3 regions of the Clostridium sp. AM42-4 genome follow, and region 3 is predicted to be linked to each of the others. Evidence: predicted binding sites of a transcription regulator. Region 3 holds the regulator's gene; each other region holds the start of a gene.
What was found. The regulator Rex, encoded in region 3, represses fermentation and respiration genes when NADH is low (regulators of the CRP and FNR family bind a similar motif). The targets are predictions, from matches to a motif close to ATTGTTAANNNNTTAACAAT.
Positions count from the first base shown of each region.

Region 1 (4,165 bases), on a different contig from region 3:
GACAATTTCATATCCGCGGGCATGGCGGAATTGGCAGACGCGCCAGATTTAGGTTCTGGTGTCACCGACGTGCAGGTTCAAGTCCTGTTGCCCGCATAACAAAAAAGCTCTGGAAAACAGAGCTTTTTGCGTATTTGTGCAACAAAAAAGCCCTGTTCTTCAGGGCCTTTTGTGTATCTGGCAGGGTCTTGTGGCATTTTGTGCTGCAGAACCCTGCCAGTCTTATTTCACGGATTATTTGCTCAATGTTCCATTCTCGAAGTAATCGATCTTCATGGAGTGGCGTACATCGGCCAGAGTCTTTGCAGCAGTTGCCTCTGCACGCTTGCTGCCCTCTGCCAGAATGTCGTAAACATCCGGAAGACGCTGCTCCCAGTCTTTTCTGCGCTCACGGATCGGAGCCAGCTCAGCCTGGATCACATTGTTTAAGAACTTCTTGACCTTGACATCGCCAAGGCCGCCGCGGCGGTAGTGGTCTTTCAGCTCGTCCAGGTTGTTGTAATCCGGCAGGAACTCTGCGAAATGCTCCGGACGGCAGAATGCATCGAGGTAGATAAATACCGGGTTGCCCTCAACCTGTCCCGGATCTTCCACACGAAGGTGGTTCGGGTCGGTGAACATGGACATGATCTTTTTGCGGATATCCTCTGGCTCATCGGATAAGTAGATGCAGTTTCCGAGGGATTTACTCATTTTTGCCTTGCCATCGATACCTGGCAGACGCAGGCATGCCTGGTTCTGCGGAAGGATGATCTGCGGCTCAACCAGAGTCTCACCGTATACAGAGTTGAATTTGTGCACGATCTCGCGGCACTGCTCGATCATCGGCATCTGGTCTTCGCCAGCCGGTACGGAGGTTGCCTTGAATGCGGTGATGTCTGCAGCCTGGCTGATCGGGTAGGTGAAGAAGCCGACCGGGATGCTTGCCTCGAAATTACGCATTTTGATTTCGGATTTTACGGTTGGGTTTCTCTGAAGGCGGGAAACGGTAACCAGGTTCATGTAATAGAAGCTCAGCTCGGTCAGCTGTGGAACCATGGACTGGATGAAAATAGTGGATTTCTCCGGATCCAGACCGCAAGCCAGGTAGTCAAGCGCAACCTGGATGATGTTGTCGCGGACTTTCTCCGGGTGTTCTGCGTTGTCGGTCAAAGCCTGCGCATCGGCGATCATGATGTAGATTTCATCAAATTTGCCGGAGTTCTGCAGTCTGACACGCTCTTTTAATGAGCCAACATAGTGGCCAACATGAAGGCGGCCGGTAGGACGGTCGCCGGTCAGAATGATCTGTTTCATAAATGATATGGACTCCTTTATTCTTTGTGCGGCTCAGCCGCTGATTCTTCTATTATAATTCTTTCCGTGGGGCACGTCAACTGAATCGAAGGTTTCGGGAGGGGATTTTCCGAATTTGGAATGCAAAGCTATTGCTTTTTTGGCTGGAATCAGATATAATAGACAGGCGTTTATATTCGTATAAATGATTGGGCCATCGCCAAGCGGTAAGGCACAGGACTTTGACTCCTGCACTCGAGGGTTCGAATCCCGCTGGCCCAGCTACAAAAAAGACGAGAAAACTTTTACCTATATGGAAGGTTCTCTCGTCTTTTTTGTGTGCTCTTCATAATCTTCACAAGTGGAAGTTTCAGTGAAAAAATTTTATTGCTGTATACATGAAGTGTATGAGAATATTTGTTTTGAAGTGAGAGCAGTAAACAAAAAACACCAGAACATTTGCTCTGGTGTTTTCTCGCTTTGATTCTTGATTCTATGACCTCATCGGGAATCGAACCCGAGTTTACGCCGTGAGAGGGCGTCGTCTTAACCGCTTGACCATGAGGCCATTCCTTCAGGTAAAACCTGAAGTGAGTCGAGGCGACAAGATTCGAACTTGCGACCTCTGCGTCCCGAACGCAGCGCTCTACCAAACTGAGCCACGCCTCGAAGCGACTCCAATAATATAGCACCTTTTGAAAAATAATGCAAGCACTTTTTTGAAAAAATTTGAAAAAAATTTTATCTTTTTTTGGAAGCGGTTTTTTGCTGCTGAAAAGTGTGAAACGGGCAGGGGAAAAAAGAAAAAGGGAAATCCATGCCGTGTATGAAAGAAAAAACACGTATTTTTCCCATTTTATGCAATTTGCTAATTGATAAAAATGTATCAATATGAGAAAATAAACCTATAGTATGCACAGAAAACAGGAGTGTTATGCGCATTCGTGTAAGTCATATGTTTTAATGGATTTGTGAACCAGAATCCATGGGTCAGTACGAACAAGTTTGGAGGATTGAGTTATGAGAGTTACGATCTGTATTGGAAGTGCATGTCACTTAAAGGGATCCAGAGAGATCATCCAGCGTCTTCAGGAGCTGGTAAAAGAGCATGGTGTTTCGGATAAGGTAGATTTAAACGGAGCATTCTGCAGCGGAAACTGTGTAAATGGTGTCTGCGTGACGGTAGACGGGGAATTATTCTCCTTAAAGCCGGAAACAACCGATGACTTCTTTGCAAAGGAAATTTTAGGGAGGCTGTAAGCATGGCGATCATTGACTTTAAAGCTACAAAATGCCGTCACTGTTACAAGTGTGTGCGAAACTGCGAAGTCAAAGCCATCATGGTAAAGGACGGCCGTGCGGAGATCATGCCGGACAACTGTATTTTATGCGGGCGCTGTCTGCAGATCTGCCCCCAGTCTGCCAAGACACTGGTCAGTGATCTTGGAAGGGTAAAAGATATGATCGAGGCGGGGGAGAAGGTCGTTGTTTCCATTGCGCCATCTTACATGGGCCTTTTGAAATACCATACTATCGGTCAGGTGCGCTGCGCGCTCATGCGTTTAGGCTTTACCGATGTGCGTGAGACCGCAGAGGGCGCTGCGCTGGTGACAGCGGAGTACGCAAGGCTGCTTTCTGAGGGGACGATGGAAAATATCATCAGTACCTGCTGCCCAAGCGTAAATGCGCTGATCGAGAAATATTACCCGCAGCTGATTCCGTATCTGGCCCCGGTGGTTTCTCCCATGATCGCGCATGGACGCATGATCAAACAGAAGCTGGGAAGCGACACGAAAGTGGTGTTTTTAGGTCCCTGCATTGCCAAAAAACAGGAAGCGTTAGATCCGCGCCATGCGGACTGCGTCGATGCCGTTTTAAATTTCAACGACATCAGCCGCTGGCTGAATGAGGAAGACATTGTCATTGAAGACTGTGAGGACACGCCGTTTGAGCGGCTGGACCCGCGGGTAAACCGGCTCTATCCGGTGACCAGTGGAGTGATCAATTCGGTTATGGTCACAGAGGAAAAGCAGGACAAATACCGCAAGTTTTATGTGCATGGGGAGAGCAACTGTATCGATCTGTGCCAGAGTATGGTCCGCGGCGAGATCACCGGCTGCTTCATTGAGATGAACATGTGCTCAGGGGGCTGCATCAAGGGGCCGACTGTAAATGATAAGTCGATCTCACGGTTTAAGGTGAAGCTCGACATGGAAGAGCGGATTTCCCGTGACCCGGTACCGGAAGCGGAAACAAAGCCGCTGCTGGAAGAAGTATCCCTGCACAAGGTATTTCTGGACCGCACGCCAAAGGATCCGGTTCCTTCCGAAGAAGAAATCCGCGATATTCTTGCAAAGACTGGCAAGATGCGTCCGGACGATGAGTTAAACTGCGGTGCCTGCGGGTATCCGACCTGCCGCGAAAAGGCCATTGCAGTGTACCAGAAGAAGGCAGAGCTTGACATGTGCATCCCGTTCATGTACGAGAAGTCTAAGTCCTTTGCGAATCTGGTCATGGAGACATCCCCGAATGTGGTCCTGATCGTCGATGCAGATATGAAGCTTCTGGAGTATTCTGCTGTGGGCGAAAAATATTTTGGAAAGACCCGTGCGGAAGCACTGCAGATGTACCTTTACGAGTTCATCGATCCGTCGGATTTCCAGTGGGTGTTCGATACGCACCAGAATATCCACGGCAAAAAGGTGCATTATCCAGAGTTTAAGCTGGATACGCTTCAGAATATTGTATACATACCGGAGCAGAATGTGGTGCTTGCTACCTTTATCGATATTACGAAAGAGGAAGAGCAGGCCAGACTGGAGTATGAGCGCAAGCTAGACACCATCGATCTGGCGCAGAAGGTCATCCACAAGCAGATGATGGTAGCCCA
Region 1 is NZ_QUIK01000001.1:27,460-31,624, reverse strand. It holds tRNA gene DW922_RS00165 (tRNA-Leu) at 16-96, shown strand; gene trpS (tryptophan--tRNA ligase) at 235-1,296, opposite strand; tRNA gene DW922_RS00155 (tRNA-Gln) at 1,486-1,557, shown strand; tRNA gene DW922_RS00150 (tRNA-Glu) at 1,772-1,843, opposite strand; tRNA gene DW922_RS00145 (tRNA-Pro) at 1,871-1,944, opposite strand; gene DW922_RS00140 (NAD(P)H-dependent oxidoreductase subunit E) at 2,296-2,535, shown strand; gene DW922_RS00135 ([Fe-Fe] hydrogenase large subunit C-terminal domain-containing protein) at 2,538-4,165, shown strand, end outside.
Region 1: a site for Rex is predicted at 2,147-2,166, ahead of DW922_RS00140 (NAD(P)H-dependent oxidoreductase subunit E). Genes of this name have one in related genera too.

Region 2 (4,165 bases), on a different contig from region 3:
CGATGCAGAGTACGGCATCTGGCTTTTCTTTTGCGATGGCAGCAGCAACGGTTGCGATGGATTTGCGGAATACAGTCGGAACCTCTGCTTTTACGACCTCTACGTTATTAACGTGGGAGGATACAAGCTTTACGGCTTCCAGGGCCGGGTTTACCTTGTCTCCGCCGAAGGGATCAAATGCGGTTAAAAGAAGTTTCATAAGAAAACCCTCACTTTCTTTCTATTGTGTTTCTGTTCTGCATTTTGTGAATCTATCTTGGATCATGATTCCAAAGCGGCAGGGCAGTCAGAATGCCAGGAAATACATCAGCAGGATATGGAGCACCAGCATGGTGAGTGCCACCGGAAGCTGGGATTTGATGACCGCATATTTGCTTTTTGTTTCCAGCAGAGCTACCGGGACAATGTTAAAGTTTGCAGCCATCGGTGTCATAAGGGTTCCGCAGTAGCCTGCAGTCAGTCCCAGTGCACCAACTACCACCGGGTTTGCGCCCTGGGCGATCAGAAACGGGATACCGATACCAACGGTGATCACGGAGAAGGCTGCAAAGCCGTTGCCCATGATCATGGTGAAGAGGGCCATGGCGATACAGTAAACGGCGGTTGCTGCGAACAGGTTGCCGGCCGGGATGACTGCGCTGACACCGTGTGCGATGACATCGCCGACGCCTGCTGCGGTGAACAGGGAACCAAGTGCAGCCAGAACCTGCGGCAGGATGCCGGTGACACCGACATTGTCCACCAGGCGGGTTCCGTCGGTAACTGCGTAGGATGGCTTGGTCTTAAAGAGCAGGAGTGCTACGACCAGGGCGATCGCACCGGAAATGCCGATGGCGTTGTTTGCACCGAGAACCTTTAAGAAGGTTGCAACCAGAACTGCACTGACAGCCAGGGTAAGCGGCGGGATAAATACAGAGTAACCGATCTTGTCAGCTGCCTTGCGGGTTTCCCCGGCACTTGGAACATCGCTTTTGGAAGGAGCTACCAGCCGGAAGGCGGTGAGTGCTGCCATCAGCACCACACAGGCACCGGTGATCCAGCGCGGAAGATATGCTCCGACGATGAAGGTGAATGCCAGGATGAACCAGAACAGCGCAGTGGTATGACGCTTAGCGCAGTCCGGATCCTTTAATGCCTTAACGCCGTTGGAAACGAAGAAAAGGCCGATGATGCAGTAAAAGATTTCTGCAACGATAGTGCTTACGGTCCAGGTCATATTACTTTCCCTCCTGTTTCTTCCGGTCTGCGAACCGGCGTTTTAAGATCTGGTCAAAGATCAGGGCGTAGATCACACCTACCACCACAGAAAGTACTGCGACCGGAACAGACTGTCCGGCAATCTGAAGGGCATCGACCGGGTAGCCCTGCTCCGATAAGGTAGAGACAATGAGAAGCGTTCCAGATGAACCCATGAAGCAGTTCTGTGCGAAGAAGTTGCCGTAGTTTTCACTGCCGGCACACATGCCCTTGATCGCATCCTCGGTTTTCTCATCTAATTTGCCATATTGCACCACAGCAGCGGCCTGCGCCATTGGGTTGATGAGTGGGCGGATGAACTGCGGATGTCCGCCGATACGAAGGGAAAATGCAGAGGCGATGGTACGGATGATCTGCCAGATGGCGATCAGGCGGCCGGTTGTTGCATTCTTTAAGGATGTGATAAAGTCCACAGCCTTGTCTTTTAAGCCGTTTCGCTCACAAAGACCGATAACCGGCAGTGTGAGAATGAACAGGGTGGCAGTGCGGTTCGTGATGAATGCAGTGCCGAGTGTGTCAAGAATCTGCATCGGACTCATACCGGCTACGAGTCCAGTCGCAAGTCCGGCAACGACAACAACGGCAAGAGTATCAAGCTTTAAGATAAAGCCGACGATGACGATCAGGACACCGATCAGTTTGATAACTTCCATGAAAAAATCCTCCTTATGTTATAAGTGCTATGTGACTGTGTGGGAAGCAGGGTGCATAGCAATATTAAAATTTTAACATAAGGAAGGAAAAGTCACAATGATATTTTTCGGATGTCTGGTCTTGCTTGCATTATCAGTAAACTATGCTATAATAAGTAGTAATAAAAACCATGTAAGATAGAGTATACGCTGCTGACTGTAAATGATACGGACGGCAGCCGGGATTCGGAGGAAGAATATGAGCTATAAGATTTTTGGTGACAGCTGCCTGGATCTGACAGAGGAATTAAAAAAAGATCCGCGGTTTGAAATGATTCCCCTGACACTTCAGGTAGATGATCATATGGTGATCGACGATGAAACATTTGACCAGAAGGCATTTATTGCTATGGTGAAGGCAAGTCCAAACTGCCCGAAGACAGCCTGTCCTTCTCCGGAGGCATTCAAGAAAGCCTGTGAGTGCGATGCAGATGATGTTTATATCATTACCCTGTCCAGCCATTTGAGCGGTACTTATAACAGTGCAGTGCTTGGAAAGCAGCTTTATGAGGAAGAGCATGGAGTGGGAAGCAAGAACATTCTTGTCATCGATTCGGAATCGGCTTCAGCCGGGGAACTCAACGAGGCACTTGCAATCTGCGATATGTATGAGGAGGGTCTTGGCTTTGAGGAAATCTCAAAGCGGATCCTGGCCATGCGCGATGAGCAGCAGACGTATTTTGTCATCGATACATTAGAGCCGCTGCGCAAGAATGGGCGTCTCACCGGTCTGCAGGCATTTTTCGCGACAGCATTAAATATCAAACCGGTCATGGGGGCAGACCATGGCGTTATTATTAAACTGGATCAGGCGCGTGGCATTGCAAAAGGCCTTGCCCGTATGTGTGAGCTTGCTACAAAACGTGCCGGAAAGCCGGAAGAAAAGCGTGCGGTGATCGCCCACGTGAACTGTCCGGAGCGTGCGCTGCAGGTGAAGGCAGAGCTGGAAAAACGCGGCAATTACCGGGACATCGTGATCACAGATACAGCCGGAGTTGCAACCGTGTATGCCGGTGACGGCGGAATTGTCCTTGCAGTTGGTTAAATTCATAACAAAATAATACAATTTTTGTCTGTTATTAAAAAAATAAGAAAACAGGTCGAAGAAGCCACTGGTCTGCCGGAGCTTTTTCCCCTGTTTTTTTTCTTTTATCTCCCCCATTAAAAAAGCTGATCGTAGAAAAATGTACAAAAAGTAAGGTTATGTCTCGAAAAAAAACAATCCGGGCTGTTGCTGGTATACAATGAGCACAAAAAAACAGACGAATTTGAGAAAAAATTATATAAAACACTTGCATTTCCCTAATAATATGTTATGATGAAGTTAGCAAAAATATATTTAGCAAAAATAAAAAAAAGTAAGGAGGGGAGGCGCAGACGGACTGAAGTCTGGTTGGGGGCCGGACTCGTTGCTCAAGCTGAATATCTGTTTCTTTTGTTGCTACGGACAGAATGAACAGTCCCGTTCGTTTGTACCTCAAAAAAAGCATGAAGGAGAAAACAAAAGAAACCGGAAACGGGAACGTATTGTTTGACTTTTATGGAAAAGCACCGGAAACATCCAAGCTGATTCCGTTAAGTTTACAACACGTTCTGGCAGCAATCGTCGGTGTTATCACACCGTCCATGATCATCGCAGGGGTATGCGGTCTGACCGATGAGGAGAAGACCATGATGATCCAGGCAGCGCTTATTTTCACCGCGCTGGCGACATTTTTGCAGCTGTTTCCGCTGTTCCATAAAATTGGTGCGGCACTTCCGGTTATCATGGGTACCAGTTTTGCTTACGTACCGACTCTGACTGCCATCGGCGGTGAGTTTGGCATTGGCGCGATTATGGGCGCGCAGATTGTTGGCGGTGTTGTCGCAATCGTTTTCGCGGTCTTTGTAAAGCAGATCCGGAAACTGTTCCCGGACATCGTTACCGGTACGGTTATCTTTACCATCGGTCTTTCCCTGTATCCGACGGCAATCCGTTATATGGCAGGCGGTTCCGGACATCCGGAATTCGGTGGTTTAAAGAACTGGTTCATTGCGCTTTTAACATTTGCAGTTGTTTTATTCCTGAACAACTTTACAAAGGGCGTTTTGAAGCTGGGTTCCCTTTTCTTCGGTATCATCGTTGGTTATGTAGTATCTTTGTTTCTGGGCATGGTGGATTTCACCAATGTGCTGAATACCACCTCTGTTGTGGCATTCCCACAGCTGATGCACTT
Region 2 is NZ_QUIK01000004.1:150,341-154,505, reverse strand. It holds gene pcp (pyroglutamyl-peptidase I) at 1-199, opposite strand, end outside; gene DW922_RS04825 (DUF979 domain-containing protein) at 287-1,216, opposite strand; gene DW922_RS04820 (DUF969 domain-containing protein) at 1,218-1,901, opposite strand; gene DW922_RS04815 (DegV family protein) at 2,149-2,994, shown strand; gene DW922_RS04810 (solute carrier family 23 protein) at 3,438-4,165, shown strand, end outside.
Region 2: a site for Rex is predicted at 1,971-1,990, ahead of DW922_RS04820 (DUF969 domain-containing protein). Genes of this name have one in related genera too.

Region 3 (4,165 bases):
CTGCCAGCTCTTCCCAGGTCTCATAGAGTTCCTCAAGCTTTTGCTTAAGGGACTCTTTTTCGTTATTCAGTTCCACAAGGCGGGCAACATCGGTGTAAACCTCCTCCTGAGAGAGAAGCGCATCGATCTCGCCGTCGCGTGTCTCAAGACGGTGGATCTCATCCTCGACCTTTTTCAGATCATTCTGGCGCTTGCGGATGCGGGCCTGTTCTTCCTTTTGTGCCTTCCAGTCCAGCTTGACCTCGCTTTCAGCAGTGCCTTTTTGTGCCTCCGGGACACCGGTGGCTTTTAATTTTCCATTTGCGGCAGCAGTGCCGATAGCGCGGTCCCTTTGCACAAGATGCTGGGAGTCTGCCAGCGATGCGTCAGCAGCTCCTGCATGCACCGGAGCAACATATAATTCCTTCATCAGATCCTTCTTTTCCAGATAGTAATCGTAATTGCCAATGTAATTCAAGAAGGTTTGTCCGGTCAGCTCCAGGATCCGGGTAGCGGTCTGGTTGATGAAGTAACGGTCGTGGGAAACGTAAAGCACGGTTCCGGTATAGTTTTTCAATGCGTTTTCCAGAATTTCCTTGGAGGTAATGTCCAGATGGTTGGTCGGCTCATCGAGGATGAGAAAATTGGCTTCGGAAAGCATGAGCTTTGCGAGGGAAACGCGTCCGCGTTCTCCACCGCTTAGATCGGAGATACGCTTAAATACATCGTCACCGGTAAATAAAAATGCGGCAAGAATGTTGCGGATCTGGGTGTTGGTCAGATTTGGGTAAGCGTCTGAAACCTCCTCAAATACAGTCTTTTCCATATGAAGGACATGGTGTTCCTGGTCATAATAGCCGATATGTACCTTCGAGCCGAGGGTAATCGTGCCGGAATCGGCCGGAAGCAGGCCGTTGATGATCTTTAAAATAGTGGTTTTTCCGGTTCCGTTATTTCCGATGATGGCAACCCGCTCCCCACGCTTGATATCCATATCGACATGGGAGAACAGGTGAGTGCTGCCGAAGGATTTGTCCAGATCGCGAACGGTAAGGACATCGTTTCCGCTGACGATATGCGGCTCCAGGCTGATGCGCATCTCGTCCTGGATCTCTGCAGGCTTGTCCAGAACCTGGATCTTAGAGAGCATCTTTTCGCGGCTTTCAGCACGCTTGATGGACTTTTCGCGGTTGAAGGATTTTAACTTGGTAATGACCTCCTCCTGATGCCTGATCTCCTGCTGCTGGTTTAACCAGGCCTTCATCTGGGCAGCGCGGATCATGGCCTTTTTCTCGCTGTAGGCGGTGTAGTTGCCAAGGTAAACCGATGCATGCCCCATCTCGAGCTCCACGACCTTTGTGACTACGCGGTTTAAGAAATACCGGTCATGGGCAACGATGATGACTGCCCCGTTATAGTTTAAAAGATAGGTCTCCAGCCAAGCGATGGATTCCATATCCAGGTGGTTGGTCGGCTCATCGAGCAGGATGATGTCCGGGCGGGAGAGTAAGAGCTTACCAAGGGAAACACGGGTTTTCTGTCCGCCGGAAAGCGTGGAGACAGATTTGTTAAATTCATCCTCGGTAAAGCCCAGGCCCTTTAAGACGCCGGTTAACTCGCTCTGCCATGCATAGCCGTTTTCCAGCTCAAAGGTATGGCTTAAACGGCTGTATGCAGAAAGCATCTGTTCTAATTCCTCGCCGGTGGCATGCTGCATGCGGATCTCCAGATCGCGGATATCGAGCTCCATGTCGATGATGGGCTGTTTGACCTCTTTTAATTCTTCATAGATGGTACGGCTGCTGTCCAGATCCTGATGCTGGGCCAGATAACCGAGCGTTTTTCCCTTTGCCAGTACAACCTCGCCGGAATCGGCGGCAAGCTCGCCTACGATGATCTTTAGCAGGGTGGATTTCCCGGCCCCGTTGATCCCGACAATGGAGGCCTTTTCCTGGTCTTCTATATGGAAGGAAACCTCGGACAGAATCTCATCTGTACCGAATGCTTTGCTGATGTGATTACATGATAAAATCATAAATAACTCCATTTCGTTACATTTTCTACTATAAGACTTATCAAGTATAATATAGGTTTTTGGCACTTGTAAAGGGCTTTCTGTGTATTTTTTGTTCAGGAATTGTTTGAACATTGACATAGATTTCGCAAACGGTTATAATAGAATCCAATAGTTTACGTATAGGAGATGTGCAGCATGGAAAACAGAGAGATATCCAAAGCAGTTATTACAAGGCTTCCGCGGTATTACCGTTACCTCGGAGAGCTTTTGGAATCAGGTGTCGAGCGTATCTCATCCAACGAACTGAGTACCCGGATGAAGGTTACCGCTTCCCAGATCCGTCAGGACTTAAATAATTTCGGTGGGTTTGGACAGCAGGGATACGGCTACAACGTGAAATACCTGTATACAGAGATCGGAAAGATTCTTGGGATCGACCGTCAGCATAACCTGATCATCATTGGTGCCGGTAACTTGGGGCAGGCAATCGCAAATTACGCAAATTTCGAGAAGCGTGGATTTATCATCAAAGGAATGTTCGATATCAATCCAAGACTGATCGGTCTTGTGGTGCGCGGTATTGAGATCCGCGGTGTCGATGATCTGGAGCAGTTCATCAAGGATAACGATGTCCAGATGGCGGCACTGACGATCCCAAAGACAAAGGCACCGGAAATCGCAGACCGTCTGGTAAATGCCGGGATCAAGGCAATCTGGAATTTTGCCCATGTAGACTTAAATGTACCGGAAGACGTCGTTGTTGAGAACGTCCACCTTTCAGAAAGTCTCATGCGCCTGTCTTACCGGGTGTGCAGCATGCAGGACCGCAAGCTGGAAGAGGAAAAGAAAAAGGCACAGAGCGAAGCGTAACGGCAGGATCTCGTTGCTGGGCACGCACGCGTGAGCAGCAATGAAAAAGAGCCGGCAGGCAGGGATAAGGAAAGTTATCGTGCCTGCCGGCTTTTGCTGTTGCTGTTTTGGCAGCACAAAAACAGCAGTTTGGCGTGCTGCGGGCAGGTTCTGTGGCTGTTGCAAGGAGGCAGAAATAGTGGATTATGCAGTAACGGCACAGCAGATGAAGGCTGTTGACCAAAATACCATACAGGGAATCGGAATCCCGTCCATGGTCCTTATGGAGCGTGCTGCGCTTGCAGTTGCAGAGGCAGCAGTGTGCATGGCAGATGAGCGGGGGCTGGGAAAGCGTGCGCGGATCCTGGTGGCCTGCGGAACCGGGAACAATGGTGCAGACGGGGTTGCAGCAGGGCGTATCCTGCAGGGGCGCGGCTATGAAGTCCGCCTGTTCTTTGCGGGAAACCCGGAGCACGATTCGGAAGAGATGAAAGCACAAAAGCGGATCGCGCAAAAGCTGCAGCTTGTGCAGGTTACAGAGGAAACATATGAAAGTGAGCCATATGATATCATTCTGGATGCCTTGTTTGGAATCGGGCTTGGCAGGGAGATTACTGGGGCATACAGACAGGTTTTAGAAACGCTGGAGAGACTGAGGCAGAAATGGAATGCTTCCGTGATCGCGGTAGACACGCCCTCCGGGATTCATGGAAGTACCGGTGAGGTGATGGGCATTGCCTTCAGGGCCGATGTGACGGTAACCTTTGGCTACGCAAAAACCGGCCTGCTCCTTTATCCGGGAAAGCAGTATGCAGGCAGACTGACCGTTGCCGATATTGGTTTTCCGGAAATCAGCCTTCAAAAAGCGGGATGGGATGCAAAGATCCTGACCCCGGAGGATCTTAATCAGCTGCCTGTGCGCAGGCCGGATGGAAATAAGGGAACCTTTGGCAAGGTGCTGATCCTTGCAGGAAGCCGTGGAATGAGCGGGGCAGCTTATTTTTCGGCATTAGGCGCTTACCGCACAGGTGCGGGACTTGTGAAAGTCCTGACAGTGCCAGAAAACCGCCAGATCCTGCAGACACAGCTTCCAGAGGCGATCGTTTCCTGTTATGATCCTGACAATGAGGAAACCATGCAGAAAATCCTGGAGGATGCCTGTGCCTGGGCGGATGTGATCGTGGCGGGACCGGGCCTGGGGCAGGAACCATACACGGAATATCTTCTGGAGACGGTGCTTTCCGATGCCTATGTGCCGATCGTGCTCGATGCAGACGGCTTAAACTGTGTGGCATCCCATCCGTACCTGACACGTTATTT
Region 3 is NZ_QUIK01000003.1:101,751-105,915, forward strand. It holds gene abc-f (ribosomal protection-like ABC-F family protein) at 1-2,014, opposite strand, end outside; gene DW922_RS03290 (redox-sensing transcriptional repressor Rex) at 2,192-2,866, shown strand; gene DW922_RS03295 (NAD(P)H-hydrate dehydratase) at 3,045-4,165, shown strand, end outside.